2 regions of the Microbacterium sp. Clip185 genome follow, and region 1 is predicted to be linked to the other one. Evidence: riboswitches for the same ligand, from Rfam matches in the RefSeq annotation. Region 1 holds a riboswitch; the other holds the start of a gene.
The links. Region 1 has a riboswitch for thiamine pyrophosphate ahead of thiM (hydroxyethylthiazole kinase). Riboswitches for the same ligand answer to the same signal wherever they lie in the genome.
Positions count from the first base shown of each region.

Region 2: linked by a shared signal. The riboswitch ahead of PQV94_RS01995 (ECF transporter S component) and the one ahead of thiM (hydroxyethylthiazole kinase) in region 1 are both predicted to bind thiamine pyrophosphate.

Region 1 is NZ_CP117996.1:1,247,756-1,262,330, reverse strand. Features, by position in the region: gene PQV94_RS06005 (VanZ family protein) at 1-776, opposite strand, end outside; gene PQV94_RS06000 (hypothetical protein) at 825-1,340, opposite strand; gene PQV94_RS05995 (TetR/AcrR family transcriptional regulator) at 1,337-1,993, opposite strand; gene PQV94_RS05990 (ABC transporter ATP-binding protein) at 2,076-2,999, shown strand; gene PQV94_RS05985 (ABC transporter permease) at 3,001-3,750, shown strand; gene PQV94_RS05980 (hypothetical protein) at 3,824-4,363, shown strand; gene PQV94_RS05975 (sensor histidine kinase) at 4,360-5,469, shown strand; gene PQV94_RS05970 (response regulator transcription factor) at 5,466-6,116, shown strand; gene PQV94_RS05965 (GNAT family N-acetyltransferase) at 6,148-6,447, opposite strand; gene PQV94_RS05960 (hypothetical protein) at 6,452-6,580, opposite strand; gene PQV94_RS05955 (TetR/AcrR family transcriptional regulator) at 6,634-7,224, shown strand; gene PQV94_RS05950 (FadR/GntR family transcriptional regulator) at 7,235-7,903, opposite strand; gene PQV94_RS05945 (2-isopropylmalate synthase) at 8,065-9,822, shown strand; gene PQV94_RS05940 (bifunctional hydroxymethylpyrimidine kinase/phosphomethylpyrimidine kinase) at 9,838-11,316, opposite strand; gene thiE (thiamine phosphate synthase) at 11,313-11,960, opposite strand; gene thiM (hydroxyethylthiazole kinase) at 11,957-12,766, opposite strand; TPP riboswitch at 12,758-12,849, opposite strand; gene PQV94_RS05925 (GNAT family N-acetyltransferase) at 12,861-13,304, opposite strand; gene PQV94_RS05920 (NAD(P)-dependent oxidoreductase) at 13,301-14,209, opposite strand; gene erm (23S ribosomal RNA methyltransferase Erm) at 14,263-14,575, opposite strand, start outside.
Region 2 is NZ_CP117996.1:385,109-399,683, forward strand. Features, by position in the region: gene PQV94_RS01955 (ATP-binding cassette domain-containing protein) at 1-220, opposite strand, end outside; gene PQV94_RS01960 (enoyl-CoA hydratase/isomerase family protein) at 337-1,395, shown strand; gene PQV94_RS01965 (LssY C-terminal domain-containing protein) at 1,398-2,222, shown strand; gene PQV94_RS01970 (hypothetical protein) at 2,219-2,737, shown strand; gene PQV94_RS01975 (J domain-containing protein) at 2,809-3,735, shown strand; gene PQV94_RS01980 (SLC13 family permease) at 3,788-5,095, shown strand; gene PQV94_RS01985 (PPOX class F420-dependent oxidoreductase) at 5,130-5,507, shown strand; gene PQV94_RS01990 (D-alanyl-D-alanine carboxypeptidase family protein) at 5,527-7,113, opposite strand; TPP riboswitch at 7,151-7,261, shown strand; gene PQV94_RS01995 (ECF transporter S component) at 7,254-7,892, shown strand; gene PQV94_RS02000 (ABC transporter ATP-binding protein) at 7,889-9,352, shown strand; gene PQV94_RS02005 (energy-coupling factor transporter transmembrane component T family protein) at 9,349-10,134, shown strand; gene PQV94_RS02010 (SDR family NAD(P)-dependent oxidoreductase) at 10,231-10,992, shown strand; gene PQV94_RS02015 (enoyl-CoA hydratase/isomerase family protein) at 10,989-11,759, shown strand; gene PQV94_RS02020 (SDR family oxidoreductase) at 11,782-12,624, shown strand; gene PQV94_RS02025 (DUF4407 domain-containing protein) at 12,680-14,149, shown strand; gene PQV94_RS02030 (AAA family ATPase) at 14,265-14,575, opposite strand, start outside.

The DNA of each region.
Region 1 (14,575 bases):
CCGACGACGGCGACGCCGGCGATCGCGACCGATCCCGACGGCGCCGCGCCCCCGGTGATCACGAGCTGGGGCACGATGAGCGTCAGCGAGAGCAGCCCGCTCACGACGTTGACGGCGACGGCGTCCAGGACCATGCCGAACCAGCGTCGCCACACCGTGACCGGGCGCGGCAGCGAACGATCACGGCGCAGCGCGTCGGCGCTCGGCATCCAGGACAGGAGGAGCGGGGCGAGGAGGACACCGATCGCGGTGCCGACAGTGTTCGTGATCAGGTCATCGACGTCGGCGACGCGATACGCGCAGTCGTAGATCCCCCAGACCCCGGTCAACTGCGTCGTCTCGATCAGCAGCGACAGCGCTGCTCCGAGGACGATGGACACGACCGGTCCGCGGTTCCAGTACCGCCGCGCGATGATTCCGAACGGGATGAACAGCACGACGTTCAACGCGACCTGCAGTGTGGCGCGACTCGTCAGGGCGGACGCGAACGAGAGCCCCTGGGTCTCACGCAGGATGTCGCCCACGGAGTGCCCGGGGACGAGCTCGATGCCGGCGCTGCTGACCACGCAGTTCGCCGCGACATCGGGCAGCGGCAAGAGCGTGTAGGCGACGAGCGCGACCGCGTAGACGCTCGTCGCTGCGGCTCCCAGCAACCTCGCGAAGGAGAGCGTGCCGTAGCGACGCATCTGGATCAGAAGCATCGGGCCGAGTACGGCGAAGAAGACCAGCGAGCCCCCGATGAGGCCGAACCACGCCTGCCACGTCCACCCGGTCATCCGATCCATCCTAAGAGGCGGGTCGACGCCGCTTGGCGCGCGTCGCCCTCAGCCGTGCGAGAGCAGCTCCAGCGCGATGACCCCGATCGCGAGCACCGCCTCCCCCGCGAGGATCACGATGCGCTGCACCCGGGGAACGGCGAGCCGTCGCACGGCGAGCAGGCCGATCGCGACGAGGGTGGCGGTCGTGATGAGCATCGCGGCCAGCAGAGCTACCGAGGCGTCGTAGAGCCCGAGCGCCGAGAGACCGATGCACACGACCGGCGGGAGCGCGACGGTGGCCGCCCCCAGTGTGCTGGCCACCATGTGCCGGTGCTCGACACGCCCCGGCACGCGCGAGTGCACCACCATGTGGCTGAGGAGGTCGGCGACATAGACGGCGCAGACCGTCGCAGCAACGGTGATCACGAGCGTTCCCAGCGCGAGGCCCGCATCCGGATGCGCATCGTGGGCGCGCAGCGCGATGATCACCGCAAGGGCGGTGAAGGCGACGTAGATCCGTTCCTTGAGGGACGCGGCGCGCCGGATCCGCGTCTGAACGTCATCGTCGCGCTCTTCCGTCATGCCCGGCTCCCGTCGGGCGCATACGCGCGCAGGAAGGCGCGTGCACCGTCGGTCATGATCCGATCCACGCGATCGAGCTGGGCGCGGCGGCGGCCGGGCTCGTTCAGGACGCGCAGGGTCGTCAGGGCGTGGAAGTGATCGGCGGCGAGCTCGGGATCAGGGGCGTCGAGGAGGCCGGCTCGCGCCAGCAGCTCGAGGCGTTCTGCGAGCGCACGATTGTGCGCCGTCTCGAGAGGGTGGTCGTCGAGTTCCGGAAGCAGCGTCTCGTTCTCCGTGATCAGGCGCACAGCGGCCGCGTAATCCGAGTCGGCGAGCTGGGAGCGGCCGAGATCGAGGGCGAAGGCGATGATCGCGCGCTCGGTCGCAGCAGGGTCGGCGTCGGCGAGGACGGGCGGGAGGTGGCGCTCGATCAGCCTGCGGAGCGTGATCAGCGCCGCCTCTCCGGCCTGCTCCACGACCCCCAGGAGGAGGCGTCGCTTGTCGCCGTAGTAGTCGTACACGGTGCGCTTGGACACGCCGGCCCGCGCCGCCACCGCGTCCATGCTGGTGCGCTCGACACCATCGCGCACGAACAGCTCGCGAGCGGCGGTGAGGATCGCGGAACGCTTGTGCGCCTGGCCCTCCCGAACCGGCTTGAGACGGGCATCGGACATCGACATCTCCTTGCTGTGGCTGCACCGACAACTCTACACCGATGAGTGTAGTTGCTACACCACACGGTGTAGTGTGCCACTCATGACCCTCAGTTCTCCCCTCTCGCTCCAGGCACACGCCCTCGTCAAGCGCTACGGCGCCCTCGTCGCCGTCGACGGACTGTCGTTCGAGGTCAGACCGGGCGTCGTGACCGGGTTCCTCGGCCCGAACGGTGCCGGCAAGTCCACCACCCTGCGCATGTTCCTCGGTCTCGACCGACCGACATCCGGAGCTGCGACCATCGGCGGCCTTCGCGCGGCGGAGCTGCCCAACCCGGCACGCGTGGTGGGCGCGATGCTCGACGCGCGCTCCGTGCACCCGCGACGTTCCGCCGGCGCGCACCTCTGGGCGACGGCCCGCGCGGCCGGCATCCGCCGGTCACGCGTCGACGAGATGCTGGCGATCGTGGGCCTCGCCGACGCCGGTGACCGACCGGCCGGAGCGTTCTCCCTCGGCATGAAGCAGCGCCTGGGGATCGCGACCGCGCTGATCGGCGATCCGGGAATCGTCATCTTCGACGAACCGCTCAACGGCCTCGATCCCGAGGGGATCCGTTGGGCCCGCGCGCTCATGCGAGAGCTCGCCGCAGAGGGACGCACCGTGCTCTTCTCGAGTCACCTCATGGGCGAGATGGAGCTAACAGCGGACCACCTGATCGTCATCCACCGCGGGACGCTGCTGGCTGACGAGCCGCTTCGATCCTTCATCGCCACCCGGACGACAGCCTGGGTCCGCGTCCGTACACCGGACCCCGTCGGCCTCGCCAGGATCCTCACGGACGCGCGGCTGTCCACTGCCCCGGACCCCATGCACCCCGACGCGCTCCAGGTGCGAGACGCGTCCACAGATCAGGTGGGCCGCCTCGCCGCCACGGCGGGTGCGGAGGTGTCCGAGCTGACACTTGTTCGCGACTCGCTGGAAGACGCGTTCCTTCGCATGACCACTCTCGACCGGAAGGCGGCATGAGATGAATCTGTTCGCATCGGAATGGATCAAGACGCGAAGCGTGCGAAGCACTTGGCTCCTCGCCGCATCCACTGTCGTCGTCACCGCTCTCGTCAGCCTGCTGGGCATCAGCGGCCTGAGCGCCGACTGGCACGCGGAGCTGCCCCAGGACTTCGACCCCGTCGGCGTCGGCTTCAAGGGGATCCTCGTCGGACAGCTGCTGATGGCGATGCTCGGCGCGCAAGCCATCACCAGCGAGTACGCGTCGGGGCAGATCATCAGTACCCTCGCCATCGCGCCACGGCGCGCTCGACTGTTCACCGCGAAGGTGCTCGTGACCGTCTGCGTGACCGCGATCGTCGCGGTCGCCACGGTGGCAGCGAGCTTCGCGGCCGGTCAGGCGGCGCTCGCCGCCGCCGGCCTGCCGACCGCGAGCGCAGATGGCGACACCGTTCGCGCTATCATCTGCGCCACCGCGTACCTCGTGCTGTCAGCCGTGCTGGGGACGGCGTTCGGCACGCTGACCCGCAGTTCCTCGGGTGCACTCGCGATCATCGTGACCGTCGCCCTCCTGATACCGGCCCTCGCACCGGGTCTCCCGGGGATCGTGGGGCGGTTCGCCGGGACCTTCTGGCCCACGACCGCGGGCCAGGCGTCCTACACGGTGGTCGGCTCCGGCGTGCCGCCGCTTCTCGGACTGGCGGTGATGACCGTGTTCACCGTGTGGATGACGGCAGCGGCCGTGACGACGCTTCGCGTGCGCGACGTCTGAGCGCACACGATCTCCACCCGGCTTCCACCCGCGGGTGGTCGTCGGGCGCGCCGGGTGCGACGACGCTGGCGTCATGACCTTGTCCTTGCTCCTGAACGCTCTGCTCCTTCTCGTCCTCGTCGTCTGGCTCGGCTACCGGCAGTCCACCTGGCGGCCCATCCGCTCCGGTCGCATGTGGCGGATGCCGATCCTGCTCGGTATCGCAGGCCTCGCGGTCCTCACTCAAACCGTCGAGCGGATCACGACCCTCGACGCCATCGCAATGACCGTCGAGGCGGCGATCTCACTCGGCGTCGGCGCGGTGATGGGCCGCATCGCCCGCATCCGACCCGTCGCGCAGCCCTCCGCGCGGACAGAGGGCGCGTCGCTCGAATCTCGAACCGGATGGTGGGGCATGGCCCTCTGGTTGATCGTGATCGCAAGTCGGATCGGCATCGACGTCGCGGCTGCCGCGAACGGGGCGTTCGTCGTCTCCTCTGCCGGCGCGATCCTGCTGTTGCTCGCCGCGAACCGGGCGATGCGGGTGCTGGTACTGGAGTCGCGGGCACGACGGCTCGTCGCCGACGGCTCCGACGCTGCTGCATCGACCCGGCGGTCCATGATGGGGTCATGAACACCGGGCGCTCGTCGGCGCGAGCAGCACTGCACCTGGTCGGAGCGGCACTCGTGTCGTTCTGGCTGTTCGCCGGCGCGCGCCCGCTCGACGCATGGACGTGGATCGGCATGCTCGCGGTGTTCAGCTGGCTGGCCAGCGCACTGCTGCGCCGCCCCCACCGAGTGTCGGCGGTGCTGGCGGCGGTCGCGCTCGTTGCCGCATCCGTCGCCGTGATCCCGACCACGGGGATCACGTTCACCCCCGTCGTGGTCGCTCTGCTCCTGCTGTGGGCCGACGACCTCCTCCCGGCTTGGGCGGCCATCACCGGCTCGGTCGCCGCCCCGGCGCTGATGGCGGTCGGGGCGATCGGACGCGACCCCGGCGTCCCCACCCTGCTGGCTTTCGGCGGTGGGATCATCATCGCGTCCCTGGCCGGCGCGAGCCGGCGCCAGACGCGGCGTCTCCTGAGGCAGGAGACCGCCTTACGGCGGCAGCAGCAGGAAGCCGCCGAGCAGGCTGCTCGGGCGGCTCTCGCCCGCGATCTGCACGACGTGCTGGCACACACCCTCGGTGGACTCGTCCTCCAGCTCGACGCGACCGAAGCACTCATCGAGCGCGGCGACACGGAAGCCGCCCTCTCTCGCTCGCGGAGCGCTCGGCGACTGGCGGGCGAAGGGCTCGATGAGGCGAGGCGCGCGGTGGCGGCGTTGCGTGGGCCTCTCGGACGCGGCGAACAGGCGGAGCCGGACGACGTCGTCGACGCCGTCGAGGAGCTGCTTCGCGCTCATCGCTCCCTCGGAGGATCCGCGACCTTCGAGACGGACGGAACGCCGTGGGAGACATCCGGCGCTCAGGCGGCGGCCGTCATCCGGGCCGCGCAGGAGGCGCTCAGCAATGCCCGGCGCCATGCCCCGGGCCGACCGGTGGATGTCAGCATCCGGTGGAGCGCCGATCGCGTGCTCCTCACGGTGACCAACGACGTGATCGAGCCCGGCGGCACCTCCTCGCGCGGGTTCGGGTTGCGCGGAATGCGCGAGCGCGTCGCCGCACTCCCCCGAGGCGGTCGGGTCGATATCGACGAGGAAGGATCGCGCTTCCAGGTGCGGATGGAGGTGCGCCGGTGACTCCTCCGCCGATCAGAGTGCTCGTCGCCGACGATCAGGCGATCGTGCGGGACGGGCTCGTGACGATCCTCGGCCTGCTCGACGATGTCTCGGTCGTCGGCGAGGCGAGCGACGGCGTGGAGGCGATCGCGCTCGCCCTGTCCGAGCGCCCCGACGTCGTGCTGATGGACCTGCGGATGCCGGGTCTGAGCGGCGTCGACGCGACCGCCCGTTTGACGCGCGATGATCCTCAGATCGCCGTGCTCGTGCTGACGACGTACGCCGACGACGACTCGATCGCCGACGCGCTGCGCGCAGGAGCCCGCGGTTACCTCACGAAGGATGCGGGACGCGCGGAGCTCGAGGCGGCGATCCGCTCGATCGCTCGCGGCCAGTCGGTCTTCGCATCCGAGGTGGGAGCCCGCCTCGTGAGAGCCGCCACCGCCGCAGCGCCGCCCACCGCTCGCCTCAGCGACCGTTTCCCCGCGCTGACGGCCCGTGAGAGCGACGTTCTCGCCCTCATCGCACGGGGCAGGAACAATCGCGAGATCGCCGCGGAGCTGTTCGTCTCCGTCGCAACAGTGAAGTCCCACATCAACACGATCTTCGCCAAGCTCGGCGTCCGCGACCGGGCGGCAGCCATCGCCCTGGTGCTCTCCGGGGGTTAGTCGACCACGAAAGCCCTCTGCCCGCTCGCGCTCACAGCTCTCTGGCGAAGCACGCCGAGTTCTCGGAACCGACGTAGGCGCCGAACAGCGCCGTGGGTGAGTATCCCTCGCGCTGATAGAAACGGATCGCATCGGGCTGCCCGGTGCCCGTCTCCAGGACGATCCGATGCGCGCCGAGGCGCCGAGCCTCCTGCTCGAGAGAACGCAGCACCGCCGTCGCCACCCCGGTTCCGCGTGCGGAGGGCGTCGTGTACATGCGCTTGATCTCCACGACGCCCGCGCCGAGAACCTTCTCCGGGAGCGGCCGAAGTCCGCCACAGGCGATCGGCACCCCGTCACCATCCCGGGATGCCGGGTTCGTGATCGCTCGTGCCGTAGCGCTCGTCGAGCTCCTTCCGCTGCGCCGCGCGGAGCGACGCGGCGTCCGAGTCGTCGAACGGGGTGACGGTGATGTTCCAGACCATGAGCGGATCCTTTCCGTAACGGATGTTACCGTAACACCTGTTACGCTCTGCACATGCCTCGCATCCGAGACGACGCCGCCCAGCGGGCACGCCTGTCGGAGGCTGTGTTTCTGACTCTCGCCGACGGCGGACCCACGGGCCTGACTCTGCGCGCTGTCGCGGCGCGCGCAGGATGCAGCACGGGCCTGGTCCTGCACACGTTCCCCGACAAGCGCGCGCTGCTGCTCCACGCGCGGGACGTCCTCCACCAGCGCACGGCGATGCGCGCCGATGCCTTGCAGGCGGATGCGTCAGACCCGGTCACCGCGATTCGAGCGATCACGTATGGGACGCTCGCGGTCGATGACGCACGCTTGGCCGAAGCCAGGGCCTGGGTGGCCTTTCTCGGCGCCGCACTCGGCGATCCGGTGCTGCGGGAGCGTCACGTCAGCAACAGTCGCGCCTTCGCGACTCGCCTGGCAGGACTGATCGACGCGGCGACGGGGCTGACGCCGGAAGTATGCGAGGAGCGTGCCGCCTCGCTGAGCGCGTCCGTCGAGGGGATCACGGCACTGGCCGCGGGAGACCCCGAGCAGTGGACCCCGGACAGGCAGCGCGCCGCTCTCGATATCGCCCTCGCCGCTGCACTGGCGCCGTCGCACTGACGGCCCCGCCTCAGGACAGCGCCGCCTTCAGTGCGTCGAGGTGCGTGCGGCTCGCGCCCGCCGCCGCATCCGGTTCCCGCTCCGCGATCGCTCGGACGACGGCCGTGTGCGCGTCGTGATCGTCGCGCTCCGAGACCGTCGGCCGGATGCGGAGCATCTCGACCATGGTGCGCCGAACGCGAGGCACGAAGCCGTCGAACAGTTCGACCAGCACCTCGTTGTGCGACGCCACGACGATCGCCCGGTGCAGGGCCATGTCCGCATCCACGTGCTCCTCGACGCTCTGGCCGGGGAGGGTCCTGACCTCGAGCGCGCGTCGAATGGCACGTAGATCGGCGGGCGTGCGCCGCTGCGCCGCCAGCGTGGCCGCCTCCACCTCGATCGCCGTGCGCGCCTCGATCACGGTCACGATGTCCGCGCGCCGGAGGACGTCGCCCCATTCGTCGGGTGCATCGAGGGCGATCACGTAGACACCCGAACCATGCCGCGAATCGAGGATGCCGCCGCCGGCGAGCCGACGGATCGCCTCGCGCACGGTGGAGCGGCCGACACCCAGCTGGGCGGCGAGGGTCGTCTCGCCGGGGAGCTTGGCACCCAGCGCCCACTCCCCCGCACGCACCCGGGCGAGAAGCAGATCAGCAGCTTGATCTGCCAGCGGCGTCCGTGACACCTGAGTCATCCGAACTCCTCAACTTGTCTGAGGACTATGGTAGCGTGCTCGACGTGTCCACCCGCGGATTCCTCCTTCTTCGCCGCCACGGCGGGGCGTAGCCAGACCGGCTCCCCGTCGTGGAGCCGAACCTGCGCCGGTCTGCATCCCAGACCCGAGGACGTCCGATCATGACCACCACACCCACCCCCGCCTGGAACCGGCAGCGCCCCTCCGGCATGCCCTCACACCGCTACAGCGACGCCTACGCGCGCGTCGAGGTACCCCTCGCCGATGTGGAGCGCCGCTGGCCGAACCGCCGCATCACCACTGCCCCCCTGTGGGTCCCCGTCGACCTGCGCGACGGCAATCAGGCCCTTGCCGAGCCCATGGACCCCGCGCGCAAGCGCCGGTTCTTCGAGCTCATGGTGCGCATGGGCTACACGGAGATCGAAGTCGGCTACCCGTCCGCATCCCAGACGGACTACGACTTCGTGCGCCTGATCGCCGACTCCGACCTCGCGCCCGACGACGTCACGATCGTCGTGTTCACGCCGGCACGACGCGATCTGATCGAGCGGACCGTGGCAGCGATCCGCGGCATCCGCAACGAGGTCGTCATCCACATGTACACCGCGACGGCGCCGGTCTGGCGCACGACCGTGCTCGAGAAGGACCGTGACGAGCTGCGCGATCTCATTCTCGCCGGCGGCAGAGACGTATGGGAGCTCGCGGGCCACCTGCCGAATGTCCGCTTCGAGTTCTCGCCCGAGGTGTTCAATCTCACGGAGCCCGACTACGTCATCGAGGTGTGCGACGCGATCACCAAGCTGTGGCAGGCGAGCCCGGAGCGCCCCGTCATCTTGAATCTCCCCGCCACCGTCGAGATCGCGACCCCCAACGTCTACGCCGATCAGATCGAGTTCATGCACACGCACCTCGCCCACCGCGACGGGGTGATCCTCTCGGTGCACCCGCACAACGATCGCGGCACCGGCATCGCCTGCGCCGAGTTGGCGGTCCTGGCCGGCGCTCAGCGCGTCGAAGGGTGCATCTTCGGCAACGGCGAGCGCACGGGAAACGTGGACATCGCAACCCTCGCCCTGAATCTTCACGCGCAGGGCATCGACCCCATGATCGACTTCTCCGACATCGACGACATCCGCCGCACGGTCGAGTACTGCAACCGCATCGACGTGCATCCGCGCCATCCCTATGTCGGCGACCTCGTGCACACCGCGTTCAGCGGCACGCACCAGGATGCGATCAAGAAGGGCTTCGCGGAACACCGCGCTAGAGCTGCAGCCGAGGGGCGCGATCAGCGGGAGATCGCCTGGCGAGTGCCCTACCTGCCTATCGATCCCGCGGACATCGGACGCAGCTACGACGCGGTCATCCGCGTCAACTCTCAGTCCGGCAAGGGCGGCATCGCCTACCTGCTGGAGACCGAGTACGGCATCGTGCTGCCCCGACGACTTCAGATCGACTTCTCCCGGCACGTTCAGCGGCACACCGACACCACGGGCGAGGAGGTGACGGCCGATGCGATCTGGTCACTGTTCACCGAGGTCTACATGAGCGACCCGCAGCACTCGAGCATCGGGCTCGAGGCGGTACACATCGACGAGGGGAACGCCACCACCGAGGTCATCGTGCGCGTCGACGACCAGGTGCAGCGTTCCACGCACGCGGGCCTCGGGCCGGTCGAGGCGGCCGTGTGCGCGCTGGCCGGCTGCGGGATCGACCTCGCGATCCTCTCTCTCCACCAGAGCTCGCTGACCACGGGCGCGGATGCCGAAGCGGTCACGCTCATCGAGTACCGAGACGCGGACGGTCCGGCGTGGGTCGCGGGCCGCGACCGCTCCACGCTCGCGGCCACCCTGCAGGCGGTGGCCCGCGCCGCGGACCGGGTGTCGGCTCACCGACGCGTCACCGCCGCAGTGCTCTGACCGGGTCGCGGGGCGTCATCTGACCGCGGCGAAGAAGGCGAGCTCGTGACGGGAGGACACCAGGAACGCGTCGTGCATCGCGGCTCGGGTCGCCGCATCCGCCGTCGCCGCCGACCGGGCGACGATGTCGATCGCGCGGCGGGTGGACTGAGCGAAGACCGGGTCGGCGTAGGTGTCGAGCCAGGACCGATACGGATGCTCCTCGTGCGAGAGGGCGTGCAGTCGCTCGCCGACGTCCTGGTAGATCCAGTAGCAGGGCAGGAGCGCCGCGATGAGCACGCGGTAGTCGCCGCGGGCCGATGTCGCCAGCAGGTGATCGAGGTAGGCCGTCGTGACCGCATCAGGATGCTCACCGCACCCGGGCTCGCCCGCGAGCCAGTGCTCGTGCAGTTGCAGCTCGCCGAGGATCGCGTTCTGGGCGCTTCCGGCCCAGAACGCACGCTCCGCGGAGTCCGGCGCGAGGCGAGCGGCGTCGGCGAGGACGCGGGCGTACTCGCCGAGGTACAGCGCATCCTGAGCGAGATAGCCGAGGAACGCGCTCCTCCCGAGCGTGCCGTCGCCCAGCCCCCGCACGAACGGCAGGTCGTCGATCTCCGCACGGATGCCGGCGATGTGCTCCCACCACCCGGCCTCGACCTCGTGCGCGGTCGGCCGGGTGTCGAGACCGCCGCGTTCCCAGAGCCCGGCGAAGTGGCTGATCGGACCGTCGCCCGAGCCGACCTGGAGCTCAGCGCCGTGACGGATGCTCTCGGCGAGCCACCTCTTCGACTCCGCCGTCGCCTGCGCCCACTCGCCGGTGGCCGCCGCGCGGGTCGCCACCGCCGATGAGAGCGAGCAGCCCGTGCCGTGCGTGTTCCGGGTGCGGATGCGGGTACCGGCGAACTCGGTGACGGAGACGCGACCGTCGATGATCTCCACGAGCGCGTCCGGCAGCCGCTCCCCCGACAGGTGACCGCCCTTGGCGAGCACGCGCACGCCGTTCGCACGAGCCACGACACTCGCCTGCGCGAGCACGTCGGTCCACGCCGAAGCCTCGGGTGCGCCCGCGAGGATCGCGAGCTCGGGCACATTCGGGGTCACGAGATCGACGTGCGGTAGCAGCCGCCGGAGGGCGTCCTCGGCATCCGCGTCCAGCAGACGATCGCCGCTCGTCGCGACCATCACCGGGTCCAGTACGACGACCGGCGGGCGGATGCGGCCGAGCCAGGCCGCGACCGTCTCGATCACTTCGACGGTGGCGAGCATGCCGATCTTCACCGCATCGATCCGCACATCGTCGGAGACGGCGTCGAGCTGCTCGGCGAGGAACGCGACGGGCGGCACGTGCACCGAACGCACTCCGTGCGTGTTCTGCGCGACGAGGGCGGTGACGACGGCCATGCCGTAACCGCCGTTCGCGGCGATGCTCTTGAGATCCGCCTGGATGCCGGCGCCTCCCGTGGGGTCGGTTCCGGCGATGCTCAGCACCCGCGGGATGCCGCGCCCGGCGCTCATGCCGCATCCCATGCCGCGCGCAGCATACGGACCGCTTCTGCGGGGTCGCTCGCACCGCAGATCGCCGACACGACGGCCGCGCCCGCCGCACCCGCTCGCCGCAGCGGGCCCAGGTCGGTGGCGGTGACACCGCCGATCGCCACGGCGGGCAGCGCGCTCGCCGCGACCAGTCGCGCAAACGACTCGTGGCCCAACGGTGGCGGCGCATCGCGCTTCGTGGCGGTCGCGTGGAGCGCACCGATGCCGACGTAGTCGACGACACCGCTGTCGGATGCGGCCGCCAGCTGCTCCGGCGTAGCGGCGCTGAGGCCGACGATCGCGTCATCACCGATCAGTGCGCGCACTGCGTCCGGCGGAAGATCGCTCTGCCCCACATGCACTCCCGATACGCGCGCGCCCGCCTGACGAGCGGCGAGGAAGACGTCCACGCGGTCGTTGACGAGCAGCGCGACACCGTCGGGCAGCACGGCCGACACCCTCGCGACTGTGTCGAGGAAGCGACGTGCGGAGGCGTCCTTCTCGCGCAGCTGGACCGTCGTGACGCCGTTCGCCGTCGCCTGGCGTACCACGTCGACGATGTCGTGGCCCGCCGCCGCGGCGATGCCCGCATCCGTCACGAGGTACAGCGAGAGGTCCGCGTTCACGCGATCACCGCCCGAGTCCGCAGCGTCTCGGCGTCGAGTCCGGCGAGCGCGTCGAGGAACGCCACGGCGAAGCTGCCCGGGCCGGTGGCACGCGCCGCGGCGAGCTCGGCCGCGACGTTGTAGACCGTGACCGCGGCGACCACCGCCGCGAAGCGATCCTCCTCGACGCCCGCGAACGCGGCCACGACGGCACCGAGAGCGCATCCGCCTCCGGTGACGCGGGTCAGCAGCGCATCGCCGTTGCCGAGACGCACCTCGCGGGTACCGTCCGTGATCATGTCCACAGCGCCGGAGACGGCGACGATCGCACCGGTCGTCTGCGCGATGCGCCGGGCGGCGGCGACCGCATCCTCCACGCCCTCCGTCGCGTCGACTCCCCGGCCGCCGGCGCCCGAGCCGTCGAGGGCGATGATCTCGGATGCGTTGCCGCGCACGACGCTCGGCGCCGCCGCGACGAGCTCGGCGGCGAGCGCGGTGCGCACCGGCAGCACGCCGATCGCCACGGGGTCGAGCACCCAGGGAGTGCCCGCGTCCTGCGCGGCCCCCACGGCCTCGCGCATCGCCTCGCGCTGCTCGGCGCCGGGCGTGCCGAGATTGACCAGGACCCCCGAGGCGATGCGCGCGAACGGTCCCGCCTCCTCCGGGATGTCGACCATCGCCGGAGCCGCCCCGAGGGCGAGGAGGACGTTGGCGGTGAAGCCCGTGACCACCGCGTTGGTCAGGCACTGCACGAGCGGGCCGTGCTCCCGCACCGCCTCCCAGGCCCGGATGGTGGATTCGATCAGGTTCTCTGGCGCGCGCGTCATGTGCGACATCCCTCCGCTCGTACTGACGAGATCAGGTTCGACGGGTGTGATCTCAGCCCCGCAGGGCACCCCGTGTCGTATGTGTGGGTTCAGGTTAGCCGAGCGGGCGCTCGAGATGGAGGATCGGATGCGGCTGCCCCTCGCCGTCGAGCGCGGAGCGTCCGACCTCGATGAACCCGAGCGCCGCATAGAAGCGCTGGGCGCCCGCGTTCTCCTCGTTCACATCGACGCGAAGCGGGGCCGCTCCCCCTGCGACGCGCGCCACGAGCGCCCGCCCGATCCCTCGCCCGTGCCGGGTCGGGTCGACGAACAGCATCTCGATGACGCCGTCGCCGGAGCCGAGGAAACCGATGGCGGTGTCGTCATCGACCGCGACCCAGAGCACCGGCATCTGCGGAAGGTACTCACGCAGCTGCTGCTCGTAGAGGTCGACCTCGGCCGAGGTCAGGAAGTCATGCGTGGCTTCGACCGCGGACCGCCACACCTCCACGAGGCGCGGATGATCGGATGCGGCGGCCGGGCGGATGAGGACAGTCATGATCGCTCCTTCGTCGTCTCGTCCGTTCGCGCGCTTCGCGCGGCGAGCGCCTCGATGACGCCGATCATGTCCACATCCCCCCATCCCGCGTCGACGGCCTCCTCGTAGAGTCGTCTGCTCGCCGTGATCAACGGATGCGCGGAACCGACGGCTCGCGCAGCGTCTTCGGCGAGCCTGGCGTTCTTGAGCACATCGGCGATCGCCGCCTGCGCGGACAGGTCGCCGGCAGCGAGCTTCTGCGCCTTGCCGCGCGACACCGCCGATGCCATGGGACCCGCCGCGAGCACCTCTCGGAGCACGCCCAGGTCGGCGCCCGCACGTTCGGCGAAGTGGATCGTCTCGGCGAGTCCGGTCACCATCGTGATCAGATACGTGTTCACCGCGAGCTTCATCGTCAGCGCCTTGGGAATGTCTCCGCACCGGAACGTCTGCGCGCACATCGCTGCGACCACGGGCTCGACATGATCGAGCACCTCGGGCTCCCCCGCGAGCATGCCCACGAGCGTTCCCTCGATCGCGGGGCCCCGCGATCCCGAGACGGGCGCCTCGACGTACCGGCCGCCCGCCGCGGCGACATCGGCGGTCAGCTCCTGTGAGAAGGCGGTCGTGAAGGTCCCCATCTGGACCACTGTCCGCTCTGCCACGAGCCGGGCGAAGTCATCCGTGCCGCGTGCGAGCACGGCATCGACCGCCGGCTCGTCGCGCAGCATCAGGATGACGGTCTCGGCCGCGGCGAAGACTCCCGCGACGCTCTCAGCGGCCCGCGCGCCACGCGCGACGAGCTCGTCTCGCGGCGGCGCCGAGCGTGCCCAGACGACGACGTCGAACCCCACGTCGACGAGATTCGACGCCATGGGCACTCCCATGATGCCGAGGCCGATGAACCCGACCGTGCGTGCGCTCATTCCTGTCCCTCCCGCGTATCCATCCTGCCCGCTCGGGCTGCGAGTGGGCGCCGTCACGCGTCGGCACACGCCCGCCACAACCGCGCCCACTGGTGCGCACTCAGGTCACGGGGCAGCGCGCCGTGGGCGATGCCCACCGCATCCAGTCGACCTCGCGCGGCGGGGGTCGACATGCGAGTGACCGTCGCGAGGATCGCCGTCATGCCCCGCCCTCGGGCGGTGAACACATCGCCGACGAACCGCTCGTAAGCGCGCCGGTCCGCGACCGAGACGAGCGGCGCAGGGCGGCGGGTGATCGACAGAATGCCGCCGTCCACGGACGGCATGGGTCGAAACGCTCGCACCGGCACCCGCCCGTGCAGGGCG
Region 2 (14,575 bases), 860 kb from region 1:
GCAGCTCGCTGTAGTGCGAGCCCCCGATCGTCGTCGTGCCGGAGGTGGGCCGAACCAGCCCCAGCAGCATGCGCAGCGAGGTGGTCTTGCCGGCGCCGTTCGGGCCGAGGAATCCGGTCACGAGGCCGGGCTCGATGCGCGCGCTCAACCGGGACACGGCGTCGATCGCGCCGAATCTCTTGGTGACCTCGGAGAACTCCAGGATCTGGCCGTCGGGCATGGGAACCTCCGTCAAGGTCAGAACGTTTCTCCATTCTGGCGGAAACACGCGGAAAAACGGGGATCGACTCTCATTGATCCCTGTCAGGGCGCGCCGGCGGCGCTAACGTGGCGGGCATGAGCGGTGCGGATGCGACGGTGCTGGTGCGGTCGGATCAGGGGGTGGGGCGGTTGACGCTCAACCGTCCGCGCGCGCTCAACGCGGTCGACATCGACATGGTGGGCCGGCTCGCTGCCGCACTGGATGCGTGGGAGCGAGACGCCGATGTCGAGGTCGTGCTGCTCGACGGCGCGGGCGAGCGTGGCTTCTGCGCGGGCGGCGATGTGCGTCTCCTACGCGAGCAGGCGATGAGCTCCGACGCGGAGCGCACCGCCGACTTCTTCCTCGCGGAGTACGCGCTGAACGCCCGCCTCGCCGAGTACCCGAAGCCGGTCGTCACGATCGCAGACGGGATCACGATGGGCGGCGGCGTGGGACTCGCCTCGCACGCCGGACACCGCGTGGTCACCGAGCGTTCGCAGGTGGCGATGCCCGAGACCCGCATCGGTTTCACCCCCGACGTCGGCGGCACCTGGTTGCTCGCCCACGCCCCCGGGCGCATCGGCGAGTACCTCGCGCTCACCGGCGGCACGATGGATGCGGCTGATGCGATCTACGCAGGCTTCGCCGACCACCTCGTTCCCGCTGACCGCATCGAGGCCTTCCGCGACGCGCTCGAGACCCGCGCGGACCCGCAGGGTCCGGCCGAACTCGTGCTGCTGTTCGACGAGACGCCGGAGACCTCTCGTCTCGAGAAGGCGAGGCCCTGGATCGACGACGCGTTCGCCGCCGACTCGGTGAGCGAGATCCTCACACGGCTGCGCGCGCACCCCGAACCGGATGCGGCCGCCGCCGCCGAGCTGATCTCCTCGCTCTCGCCGACCGCGCTGACCGTGACGCTCGAGGCCGTGCGCCGCGCGCGGCGCAAGCGGTCGCTGCGCGAGGTGCTGGAGCAGGAGTACGGGCTCGTGATGTGGTTCGCCCTCACGCAGCCCGACCTCGTCGAGGGCATCCGTGCACAGCTGGTGGACAAGGACCGCTCCCCGCGCTGGCAACCCGCCTCGCTCGACGAGCTCGATCCCGAAATCGTCGACCAGGCCTTCGCCTTCCGACCTCCGCGGGCGCTCTGGGGCTGATCGTGGCTGCGGGGGAGAAGGGCAAGCGCCGGGCATACTCGATCGGCGTCGCGCTCGACGGCTTCTTCTTCGTCTTCGCCGGCCTCGCCTCCATCTGGCTCGCGTATCTGAGCTTCACCGAGACGTTCCGTGTCGGATGGTGGGGCATCCCGCTCGCGGTCGCGTTCTGGGCGCTGCTGGCGTACCTCGTCCTGCCGCGGCTGCACCGCATCCTGACGATGATCTACGTGCCCGACTACTTCATCGGCCGCACGCGCACGAGCGACGGACTGCTCGGCGATCCGGTGAACCTCGCGTTCATGGGCAGCGCCGAGCAGATCGAGGACGTGCTGCGCCGCGCGGGCTGGACGAAGGCCGACCCGGTGACCCTCGCATCGTCCTGGCGCATCATCACGTCGACTGTGACCAGGCGCAGCTACGACGAGGCGCCCGTCAGCCCGCTGTTCCTGTTCTCGCGCCAGCAGGACTTCGCCTACCAGCAGGAGGTGGACGGCAATCCCGCGCAGCGGCATCACGTGCGCTTCTGGCGCTGCCCCGACGACTGGCTGCTGCCGGGCGGGCGTCGGGTGGACTGGCTCGCCGCCGGCACTTTCGACACCGCCGTCGGACTGTCGCTGTTCACCCTCCAGGTGACCCACCGCATCGACGCCGACACCGATATCGAGCGCGACCACATCGTGCAGACGGTGACCGCGGCCGAGCCGCGGGTGAGCGTGGACGTCATCGCAGACTTCTCCACCGGCTATCACGCCCGCAACGGCGGCGGCGACAGCATCCGCACCGACGGCGATCTGCCGATCGTGGACGTGCGGGGGGTGGCGGCGTGAGCGAGAGAGTCCCGCGCAAACGCGCGGCGTTCGAGTCGCCGGTGCGTCTCGCGCGCCCGCTGGCCTACGACCCGGACATGCCCCGGCCCGCTGCGACCGTCGCCGGCGGGCTCCTCGTGCTGCTGCGTGTGCTCGCGGGCGTGTTCTGGCTGCTGTCGATCAGCCTCGAGTGGCGTCACATCGTGCACGACGCGTCGCTCGTGATCGACGGCGTGCCCCTGAGCGAAGAGGAGCGGGCCCTCGGACTCGGGTTCGTGTGGGCCGTGGGCGGAGCCGTCCTGCTGTTCGACACCGTCATGGCGATCTTCGTTCTGCGCGGCGGAAACCGCTCGCGGGTCACCGTGCTCGTCTTCTCGGTGCTGTCGATCAGCTTCGCCTTCTTCACCTGGTGGGTGCAGGGGCAGGACATCCGCATCAGCGGCACCCTGCTGAACCTCGGCTTGGACATCCTGGTGCTGCTCGCGCTGTCCAGCCGCAAGGCCGCGGCGTACGCGCGACGCAACGAACGCCGCTGAGCTCACGGCGCCCGAACAGGCACGGGCCGGTAGCCTGGACGCTGCCGTGCGGCAGGTGAAAGCGAGGCGGCGTGTTCGACAGTCCCCTCTCCGCATCCGCGTACGACATCCTCCAGGTCGCGGCCGATGCCGATGACGAGACGCTGCGCCGTGCCTTCCGGGTGCGGTTGCGCGAGACGCATCCCGACACCGGCGGCGACGCCGTGCGCTTCGTCGAGGTGCAGCGCGCGTGGGAGCTCGTGGGCACGCCGGAGGCGCGAGCGGCGTACGACCGCGGCCGGGGCGCGGTGAGTGCCGCACCCGAGGCGGAGGGCGCGTGGACGCCGCCGCGTGCGCGGCAGGACACGCGTCCGCGCGCACGGTCGGCCGGCCAGCCCGGCGGATGGCGACGCGAGCGCTACCTCACCCTCATCCGTGAATGGGTGGGACGCGGCACCGAAGTGCCCGACCCCTACGACGCGCAGCTGGTGCGCTCGGCGCCGCGCGAGATCCGTCGCCTCCTTGCCGACGCGCTCGCCGAGGAGGCGACCGCGCGCATTGTTGCCGACCTCGGCATGGGCTACAGCGTCTGGCACGACGTCGCCGCATCCGGTCGCAGCGGAGATCTCGACGAGAAACTCGATCACATCGTGCTCGGTCCGAGCGGCCTGTACGGCGTGCTGTCGGAGGACTTCGGCGGCCCCGTCGGCTTCCGCCGCGGCGAGATCATCGGCCCCGCCGTCGTCGGCGCTCCCGTCAGCGACCTGCTCTCGCGGATGCGGGTCGTCGCCCGTGCCGCGCGGGTGCGTTTCAGCGGCGCCATCGTCGTGCTGCCCGACAACGACCTCGCCCAGCAGATCACCGAGCTCGGCAGCGTACGCGGCACACCCGTCGTGGTCGCCGGCCGCTCGGCGCTGGCCACCGTGCTGCGCCGCGGCGTGACGGGGGCGCGCGACATCGGCGGCAACGAGGTCTTCGACGTGCGCACGCGGCTCGACGCCACGGTGCGCTTCGTCTGATCGCACGGTCTCGCACCGGATGCGGCGAACGGCCCGCCGCTAGCGTGGAGGTATGGACCCCATCGCCGCCACGTTCCTCATCCTGGGGCTGGCGGTGCTCGCGTTCCTCTCCGGCCGCGTGCCCCTGGAGGTCGTGGCGATCGGCGTCGCGCTCGCCCTCTGGGCAACGGGTGTGCTCACCCTTCCCGAAGCACTCGCCGGCTTCGGCGATCCCACGGTGCTGTTCATCGCCAGCCTGTTCGTCGTGGCCAGCGCGCTCGAGCGCAGCGGCATCACTCGCTGGCTCGGGGGCCTGATCGTCGCGCGCGCCGGTCATCGCCGTAGCCCGGTCATCGCCGCGCTCGGTGCCCTCGTCGCGGTGCTGACCGCCTTTCTCAGCATCAACGGCGCTGTGGCCGCCCTGGTGCCCGTCGCCGCAGTGATCGCCCGGCGCGCCCGCATCCCCGCGTCGAAGGTCATGATCCCGCTGGCCTTCCTCGCATCCGCGGCGTCGCTGCTCACGCTCACCGGGACGCCCGTGAACGTCGTGGTCTCGGAGCTCGCCGAGGCGGAGACCGGTCGCGGATTCGGCTTCGCGGAGTTCGCGCTCGTCGGCCTGCCGCTGCTGGGCGGCGCCCTTGCGGTCATCATCCTGTTCGGCGACCGTCTGCTGCCCGCCCGACCGGATGCCCTCCCGGACCCCGTGCCCGGTCCTCGTGAGGCGGAGACGCTGTCGCTGGTGCCCGAGACCGTGCGCACGGGCGCCGTGCGGACCGTGCGCACCGGGATGCGGCGCGGGGCCCGGCGCACACTCGTCATCACCGGCATCATGGTTGTCCTTCTGGCGACCGGACTCACGCCGCCCGCGGTGGCGGGCCTGGTGGCGGCCGGTGCCCTCGTGCTCACCCGCGTCGTCACGCTTCCCGCCCTGTATCAGGACATCTCGTGGACGACGCTCGTGCTCATCGCCGGCATGATCCCGCTCTCGGCAGCCTTCTTGCAGACGGGCGCGGCGGAGGTCGTGGCCGACGGCGTCCTCCGCGTCGTGGGCTCGGCCGATCCGCATCTCGCCCTGCTCGCCGTCTGCGTGGTCACCGTCGTTCTCGGCCAGTTCATCTCGAACGTCGCGACGGTACTGATCGTCGCGCCCGTCGCCACGGCGATCGCGGTGAACCTCGGGGTCAGCCCCATCACCTTCCTCATGGCGCTGACCGTCGCGGGCGCCGCATCCTTCCTGACGCCCGTCGCGACCCCGGCCAACCTCATGGTCCTGGCCCCCGGCGGATACCGCTTCGGCGACTACTGGCGCCTCGGGCTCCCGCTCGCCCTGCTGTTCCTCGCCGCAGCCGTGCTGTACGTGCCGCTCATCTGGCGGTTCTGAGCCGACGCCTATCCGGCTCTGGCAGGCTGATGCGGTGATCACCGATGCCGCGCGCGCGTTCCTGTCCGAGTACCACCTCGCCACGCTGTCCACGCTGGACCGGCAGGGCCGCATCCACTCGGTGCCGGTCGGCATCACCTACGAGGACGGCATCGTGCGGGTGATCGGCTCCCGCGGCACGCAGAAGTTCCTCAACGTCGAGCGCACGGGCCGGGCGAGCGTCAACACCGTCGACGGTCGCCGCTGGCTCAGCTTCGAGGGTCCGGCGCGCGTCGTCGAGGATACGGATTCGGTGGCCCATGCGGTCGAGCTCTACACCCGCCGCTACCGCGAGCCCCGCCCGAACCCCGACCGCGTCGCGCTGGAGATCACGGTCGAGCGCGTGCTCGGCTCCCCCGACTTCCGCGTCTGAGCCCCCTCGGCCGGATCGTTCAGACGAGGCCGAACAGCTCGAGCGGGTGGGTCAGACGCCACCAGGGGCTCGGTCCGTCCAGTTCGCCGTCGAGAACGACGTCCACCGTCGACTGGTCCTTCGGGCCGGTCGCGACGAGCGAGCCGACGACGTCGCCCTGCTCGCTCGCGTCGCCGAGATCGAACGAGGTCGCCACGGTCGCGGCGGAGCCGTTCCACAGCACCACGTCGGCGTCGGCCGCGGTCACGATCGGGACCGTCGCGCCCCACTTCGTCTCGACCTGACCGACGGTCGTGCCGGCCGCGACGGAAGGCTTGAGCTGCAGCTCCTGCTCGACCTGGGCGAACAGTGCGCGCGTGGCCGCATCCCGCGTCTCGACGTCGGGCTGTCCGAGCGTCGCGGCGTAGATGCGCACAGTGGTGTCGCCGATTGTGACATCCTTCGCGGCGAGCAGGTTGTAGGAGTCGAGGGTACCGGTCTTGAGGCCGACGACGCCGGGGTCCGCGAGCAGTTTGTTCGTGTTCTCGACGAGACCGGCGCCGGGAAGCTCGACGGAGGGTGTACGCACGATCTCGGCGATGACGGGGTCGGCCAGCGCGCGCTTGGCGACCTCGAGCAGCGCCTCGGGGGTGGCCGCGTTCTCCGCCTCGATGCCGGCGGGGCCCGCGATCGTGATGCCCGAGACGCCGTGGGCGGCGAGCCAGTCGTTGGCTGCTCGCGCGTACACCGCGTTGTTGGGCCAGATGGTGTCGGCGAGGCGATCGGCGTAGTTGTTCGCGGAACCCATGAGCATGCCCTGCAGCATCTGGTACTCGGTCAACGTTCCGCCCACCGGAACGTTGAGAGCCGACTCGCCGTTGCGGCGATACGACCAGTAGCTGCTCTCATCGGCCGCGCTGAACGCGAACTCCTGGCCCTGTTCGCCTGGGGCGAGGGGCAGCTGGTCGAGCACGACCATCGCCGTCACGACCTTGGTGATGCTGGCGATCGAACGCGCGTCGGCGCTCGACGCGATGGGCGAGCCGACGCCGTCGACGACGACGGCGGCACTGCCCGCGCCGGGCCATGCCCCGACAGCCGCCGCCGAGGGAGTGGCCTCGACCGCGGACGCCTGCACCGTGGGGGCGACGGCGTGCAGCGGCCACAGCAGCGTCGTGCCGCAGTACGCCGCGATCACGGCGACGATCAGCGCGATCGGAACGAGGACGCCGGGACGCCATGGGGTGCGGCGGGGTGCGCGGGCGAGCAGGTCCGCGGCGACGGGGGTGAACGACGCCGCGCCGGCGGCCTCGAGCTGGGGGACCGCACGGGACGCGTGGGTGACGGTCGTCTCATCGACCCAGCTCAGCGCCGTGGTCGCCGGCGGCACGACGACCGGCACGGATGCGGCCGCATCCTGCGCTGGGGACGGGGTGGCGCCATCGGTCGTGTCGTCGAAGCTCGCGGCGGCGATGAGCGCGGGCGTGGATGCGGCATCCGCCGGCACGGAAGGCACCTCGATCTCGAGGTCGTCGGGCGGCAGCGGCGCCTCGTCGACGTGCGGCTCGTCGCGGCCGCCGCGGCGCAGCGAACGCCGAGTGGGCGGGGTCGGGCCAGTCACGGTCACCCGCCTACGGTAGCGCGAGCTGCGGGTCTATACTCGGCACGTCAACCACGGGAGTCCGGTGAGCCGGGCTGAGAGGAAGCGGATCCACGCTTCGACCGTCGAACCTGATCCGGATCATGCCGGCGCAGGAAGGAGCATCAATGCACACGTCCACGTCCACATCCGCTCGTTCATCCCTCGCCTCCCGGTGGCGGTGGCGAGTGGTCGACATCGTCGTCGCCAGCGTGATCGGTGTCGCGGCGGGTGTCATCTTCTGGGTCTGGGGCCAGGCCTGGACGCCGCTGAGCACGGCGCTCGCGTTCCTGCCGGGGCTCGAGGGTGTGCTCGCCGGGGGCTGGCTGTTCGCGGGTGTGCTCACGGGGCTCATCATCCGCAAGCCGGGTGCCGCGCTGTACGGCGAGATCGTCGCCGCCGTCGTCTCCATGGCGCTCGGCACGCAGTGGGGCTTCACGACCTTCATCTGGGGTGTCGTGCAGGGCGTGGGCGCCGAGCTCGGCTTCGCGCTGTTCGCCTACGCCAACTACCGGCTCTGGGTCGCTCTCGTCTCGGGTGCGCTCACGGGGCTGGCCGTGGCGCTGCTCGACACCAACTTCTCCTCTATCGCCGCGTACGACATCGGTCCCCGTGCGATCTACTTCGTCTCGGCGATCGTCTCGGGCGTCCTCATCGCGGGCCTCGTCTCGTGGCTCATCGCCCGGGCGCTCGCCGCGACGGGGGCTCTCGACCGGTTCGCCTCCGGACGTCAGGCGCGCATCGTCGAAGCCGCCGACGCGGCGTGACGCACGGCGCGCGGGTCGTCGCCCGCGGGTGGGGGTGGCGGCACGCGGGCCGCAGGCGCTGGGCCGTCGCCGACATCGACCTCACGATCGAGCCCGGTGAGCGGGTGCTGCTGCTGGGAGCGAGCGGTGCGGGCAAGTCGACGCTGCTGCGCGCCTTCGCCGGGGTGCTGGGCGGCGACGAGGACGGCGAGGCCACGGGGGAGCTGACCGTCGACGGCCAGCTCCCCGCATCCGTCCGCGGTGTCGCCGGCATGGTGCTGCAGGATCCCGACGCGCAGGTGATCCTCGCCCGCGTCGGCGACGACGTCGCGTTCGGCTGCGAGAACCTGGGGGTTCCCGCCGACGAGATCTGGTCGCGGGTCGGTGAAGCCCTGGAGGCGGTGGGTCTGTCGGTGCCGCTCGACCACCCCACGTCTGCACTGTCGGGCGGGCAGAAGCAGCGGCTCGCGCTCGCCGGTGCACTGGCCATGCGTCCGAAGCTCCTGCTGCTCGACGAGCCCACGGCCAATCTCGATCCCGACGGCGCGGTGCAGGTGCGGGATGCGGTCGCCGCCGTCGCCGCCCGCACCGGGGCGACGCTCGTGGTCGTCGAGCACCGTGTCGACCTGTGGGCCGAGCTCGTCGACCGTGTCGTCGTGCTCGCTCCCGACGGCGGGGTACTTGCGGACGGTGTCCCCGCCGACGTCTTCGCCGCGGCCTCGGATGCCCTGACCGATGCCGGCGTGTGGGTGCCCGGGGTGCCGGTGCAGATCAGCCCGCGTCCGCGCACCGGCGCGGCATCGTCGCTCGTGGTCGGCACGGGCCTCGCCGTCGGACGCCGGCGGGCGGCCCGTCGTGAGGCGCTCGCCGCCGCATCCGGGATCGACGTGCAGCTGAGCGCGGGTCGGGCGCTCGCGATCACGGGAGCCAACGGCGCCGGCAAGTCCACGCTCGCGCTCACCCTGGCGGGGCTGCTGCCGCCGATCGGCGGTCAGGTGCGAGCGGCGGATGCGTTGGCCGCCGGCATAGGACCCGATCCGTCCCGATGGCGCGCCGCGCAGTTGCTCACCCGCATCGGCACCGTCTTCCAGGAACCCGAGCACCAGCTGCTCACCGCGCGCGTGCGCGACGAGCTCGCCGTCGGTCCTCGCGCGCTGGGGCTGTCCGAAGCGGAGGTGGCCGCGCGGATCGATCCGCTGCTCGAACGCCTGCGCCTGGGACGCCTCGCTGAGGTGAACCCCTTCACGCTCTCCGGCGGGGAGAAGCGTCGGTTGACGGTTGCGGCCGTGCTCGCGACCGCGCCCCGCGTCATCCTGCTCGACGAGCCGACCTACGGCCAGGACGCGCGCACCTGGCGGGAGCTCGCGGAGCTGATCGACGAGCTGCGTGCCGACGGCACCGCGATCGGCTTCGTCTCGCACGATCCCTCCCTCGTCGCGCAGCTCGCCGACGACGAGCTGCGGCTGGGGCGGGCCTCATGAGCCTGTTCGCGATCGACGCCTCGGCGAGCCCGCTGGGCCGGATCAACCCGGTCGCCAAACTCGCCGCGACCCTCGTCGTCTCGGTCACCCTGCTGCTCTCGATCGACCCGGTCTCGGCAGCCGTCACACTCGCGGCCACCCTCGTGCTGCTGGCGTTCTCGCGGCTGCGGGCGCGCGAGGTGTGGCTGCGCGTGTGGCCGATCGCGGTCGCCGCGCTCATCGGCGGTGCCGCCACCGTGCTGTACGGCCGGCCTTCCGGCGCGGTGTTCTTCGAGTGGGGGCTCGTGCGCGTCAGTGAGGGCTCGCTCTCCCTCGCGGCCGCCATCGTGCTGCGTGTGCTGGCGATCGCACTGCCGTCCGTCGTCCTGTTCATCACGACCGACCCCACCGACCTCGCCGACGGTCTCGCCCAGCTGCTGCGTCTTCCCGCCCGCTTCGTGCTCGGTGCACTCGCCGGCCTGCGCCTGGTGGGCCTGCTGGTCGACGACTGGCGTGAGCTCGCCCTGGCCCGGCGTGCACGAGGGGTGGCCGATCGCGGCCGCATCCGCCGCTTCCTCGGTCAGGCGTTCGCCCTCTTCGTGCTCTCCATCCGCCGCGGCACGAAGCTCGCGACGGCCATGGAGGCCCGCGGCTTCGGGTCCGACGCACCGCGCACGTGGGCCCGGCCGTCGCGGCTGGGCTGGCGCGACGCGGTGCTGCTCGCCCTCGCCGCGGTGATCGCCGCCGCATCCGTGACCGCGGCGGTGCTCGCCGGCACCTGGACCCTCGTCTTCGCCCTCTGACCCGGGGCGGCGCTCCGGGTGCCCGCTGAGGGGCGTGACGATGGGACCGGGTGCCGCGTAAGGTGGAACCCGATACCGACGTACGAAGGAGAACGTATGGATGTCGCGGGCGCATCCGCGCTGATCACGGGCGGCGCGAGCGGACTCGGCTGGGCCACGGCTCAGCGACTCGCCGCCGAGGGGGCGCACGTCGTCCTCGTCGACCTGCCGTCCTCGGCGGGCGCGGAACGCGCGGCCGAGCTGGGCGGCACGTTCGCTGCGGCCGATGTCACGAGTCCCGAGCAGATCGCGGATGCGGTCGCCGCCGCATCCGCCGTCGCGCCCCTTCGCGTGGTCGTCAACTGCGCGGGCATCGCGCCGCCGGCCAAGGTTCTCGATCGAGAGGGCGTCCCGACGCCTCTCGCCGACTTCGAGAAGCTCGTGCGCGTGAACCTCGTCGGCACCTACAACGTCATCGCCCAGTCGTCGGCCGCGATCGCCCGCACCGAACCGACCGCGGGCGGTGATCGGGGCGTCATCGTGAACACGGCGTCGGTCGCCGCGTTCGACGGGCAGATCGGGCAGCCGGCGTACTCCGCGTCCAAGGGCGGCGTGCACGCCATGACCCTGCCGATCGCCCGCGAACTCGCCCGCCACGCGATCCGGGTCGTCACGATCGCGCCGGGCATCATGGAGACGCCGATGCTCGCGGGTCTGCCGCAGCCGGCGCAGGACTCGCTCGGTCAGCAGGTGCCCTACCCCGCCCGCCTCGGACGGCCCGACGAGTATGCGGGTCTCGTGGCCGAGATCGTGCGCAACGGCTACCTCAACGGCGAGACGATCCGTCTCGACGGCGCGATTCGGATGGCTCCGCGATGAGCGCCGACTCGATTCGGGTGGAGATCGCCGACGGTATCGCCCGCGTGACGCTGAATCGTCCCGATCGCCTGAACGCGATGGACTTCGCCATGGGCGAGCGCTGGCGGGACGTCGCCCGGCAGGTCACCGCCGATCCCGCGGTCGGCGCCGTGCTCCTGGATGCGGCCGGCCCCGCCTTCTGCGCCGGCGGCGACGTGATCTCCATGGCGACCTCCGGCGCCGCGGGCAGCGATGTCACAGCCGCAGCCCACGTGATCCACGAGGGCATCCGTGCCTTCACCGAGTCCCACGTGCCCGTCGTCGCCGCCGTTCAGGGGGCGGTCGCCGGCGGCGGACTGGGGCTCATGCTCACGGCGGACTACATCGTCGCGACCGAGGGGGCGAAGTTCGTCAGCCGGTACGCGAACATCGGCCTCACGCCCGATCTCGGCGTCTCGACCCTGCTGGCCGCCGCCGTCGGCCCGCGCCGCGCGCTGCAGCTGCTCCTCCAGGACCGCACGCTCTCGGCGGTCGAGGCGCTCGAATGGGGACTGGTCGCGGAGGTGGTCGCCGACCCCGCATCCCGTGCTCTCGAGATCGCCCGCTTCTGGCTCGACGGTGCGACGGGCGCGTTCGGCCAGGCCAAGCGGCTCGTCCGCTCCGGCGCCGACCGCTCCTTCGCCGAGAACCTCGACGACGAGGCGCGCACGATCGGCGCCGCCTTCGACACCCCCGAGGCGAAGGCCCGCATCCAGGCGTTCGCCGCCGCATCCGCCCGCCGCGGGTGAATCCGACGCACCAAGGAGACCCATGACCGAGCAGAAGCCGCTCGCCGGCAAGACCATCCTCATGTCGGGCGGCAGCCGCGGCATCGGCCTCGCGATCGCGCTGCGCGCGGCCCGCGACGGCGCGAACATCGCCCTGCTCGCCAAGACCGACACCCCGCATCCGAAACTCGAGGGCACCGTGCACACCGCCGCGGCGGCGATCGAGGAGGCAGGCGGGCATGCGCTGCCTCTCGTCGGCGACGTGCGCAACGAGGACGACATCACGCAGGCGGTGCTGACCGCCCACGGCGAGTTCGGCGGCATCGACATCGTCCTCAACAACGCGTCGGTCATCGATCTGTCAGGCTCTCTCGAGCTCACGACGAAGAAGTACGACCTCATGCAGGATGTCAACGTGCGCGGCACGTTCCTGCTCTCCCGCGCCGCGGTGCCGATGCTGAAGGATGCGGAGAACCCGCACATCCTGTCGCTGTCGCCGCCGCTGAACCTCTCGCCCCGCTGGCTCGGAGCCCACACCGGCTACACGCTCGCGAAGTACGGGATGACGATGGCGACCCTCGGCATGGCCGCGGAGTTCGCGGATGCGGGCATCGCCGCCAACACGCTGTGGCCGCGGACGACGATCGCGACCGCCGCCGTGCAGTTCTCGCTGGGTGGCGAGCGGATGATGGCCGTCAGTCGCACGCCCGAGATCTATGCGGATGCGGCGTACGAGGTGATCACGCGGCCCGCACGTCAGTACACGGGCCAGACGCTCATCGTCGAAGACGTGCTCGCCGATGCGGGCGTCACCGACCTCTCCGGCTACGCCGCCGTGCCCGGCACCCCCGACTCGGCGATGTTCCCCGACATCTTCCTCGACTGAGCGCGCTCGGGCGGCTCGCACCTGTCACACAGGCAGGGCCTCCTACCCTTGCGCAGTGTCATTCTCCGCGCATCGACCCGGCCGCTTCGGCTCCGACGGCCGCATCGACCTCGAGTCGCAGCCCGAAGAGGAGGCGTTGTACCTGAGCGACGTCCGCCCCTCCGACGACGTCGCGACCGGTCCGACCGAGGTGATCGACCCGATCGACGAGCCCGAGGCTGAGGCCTCCGTTCCTGACCCCGCGCCTCCCGTGGTGCGCGAGCGACGGAGCCCTCGCCGCCGTCCTCGTCAGCCGCTCTCGCGCACCCTCGCGGTGCTGGGCGGCGCCGAAGGCGAGGTGCTCGATGACGTTCCGAGCGAGACGCCGCGCTTCGTGCAGATGTTCTTCGTGCTGGTCGGCACCGCGCTCGTCTCCGCTCTCTCGATGGGGTTCGCACTCGTCACCGGTGTGCAGATCGCCGTCTGGGCCGCTGTGCCGCTCGCGATCATCTGGGCTCTCATCATCTTCAACCTCGATCGCTTCCTCACCTCCACGATGCGCTCGACCCGCAACGTGTGGCGCCTGCTCGGTCTCGCGTTCCCGCGCGTCATCATGGCCGCACTCATCGGCATCGTGGTCGCCGAGCCGCTCGTGCTGCAGGTGTTCCACAACGACATCGCGCGAGAGGTCAACTCGACCAACGTCGTGCAGGCGCAGTCCGACCAGGATGCGGTCGCCAACGGTCCCGAGAAGCAGGCGCTGGATGCCGCATCCGCCTCGCTCGCAGCCCTCCAGAACCAGGCGGCGACCGGCATCGTCGCGGGAACCTCCTCGACCTCGGCCGAGTCCGTGGCGGCGCAGGCGAACGTCGACCAGCTCACCCAGCAGCTCGCCGCGCAGCAGGGCGTGATCGATCAGGCCCGCGCGCTGTACCAGTGCGAGCTCACCGGCGAGGGAGCGGGCACCGTCCCCGGCTGCACCGGCGTGCAAGGATCGGGGACGAGCTCGGACGCCGCCCGGGCGCAGCTCACGCAGGCGCAGTCCGCGTACGACGCCCTCGCCACGCAGCTCAGCCAGGCGCAGGCGGCCCTCACCGCGGCCAACGCGGCCGGGACGGATGCGGCCGCCGCATCCGCCGACCAGAACAAGAAGCAGGCCGAGGACCAGCTGCCCGCCGCGCAGGCGCAGTACGACGCAGCGCTCGCCGCGTACAACGAGCGCGCCGCATCCATCGCCGGAGGCAACGCGCAGGCGGTCGGGCTGCTCAGCCAGATCAGCGCGCTGGAACGGCTGTCCGAGCGCGAGCCCACTCTTGCCTGGGCGCACTGGCTCATCGCGGCGCTGTTCTTCATGATCGAGCTGCTGCCGGTGCTCGTGAAGGTGCTGACGAGCTTCGGCGACCCTTCGATCTACGAGAAGGCCGATGCCCTCCGCCGGCAGGTGTCGCTCGATCGGGTCACCGCGAAGACGTGGCACGAGCGTGCGGCGATCGTCACCGCGCCCGCACCGCCCGCATCCGGCCCTCCCGCCGCCGCGGCGCCGTAGCGCGGAATCCTTCCTCCAACCCGCGAGACTGCATTTCGATCACGAGATCACTGTCATTACCCGTGAATTCGTGCTCGAAATGCAGTCTCGCGCCGGGAGGCTCGGCGGATGCCGGCTACGCAGGATCCCAACGGAGGACGGCATCGAGCAGGTCCGCCGTCGGGTGCACGCCGTCGAGCCGGAGGACCGGTTTGCCGAGCGCGGCGAGCCACGCTTCGTGGGTCGCTCGGCTCCGCCCGTCGAACGTCGGATCGTCGTAGCTCTGCGCCCAGTCCCGGAACACTTCCCAGGCCGGGTCATCGAGGGGGCGGCCCTCCCGCCGGCGCCGCTCGCGGGCCTCGAGCCGCCGCATCCGCTCCGTGGGATCCAGCGTGACGAACACGACGGCATCGCACTCCGCGGCGATGCCGTCGCCCCAGCCCATCA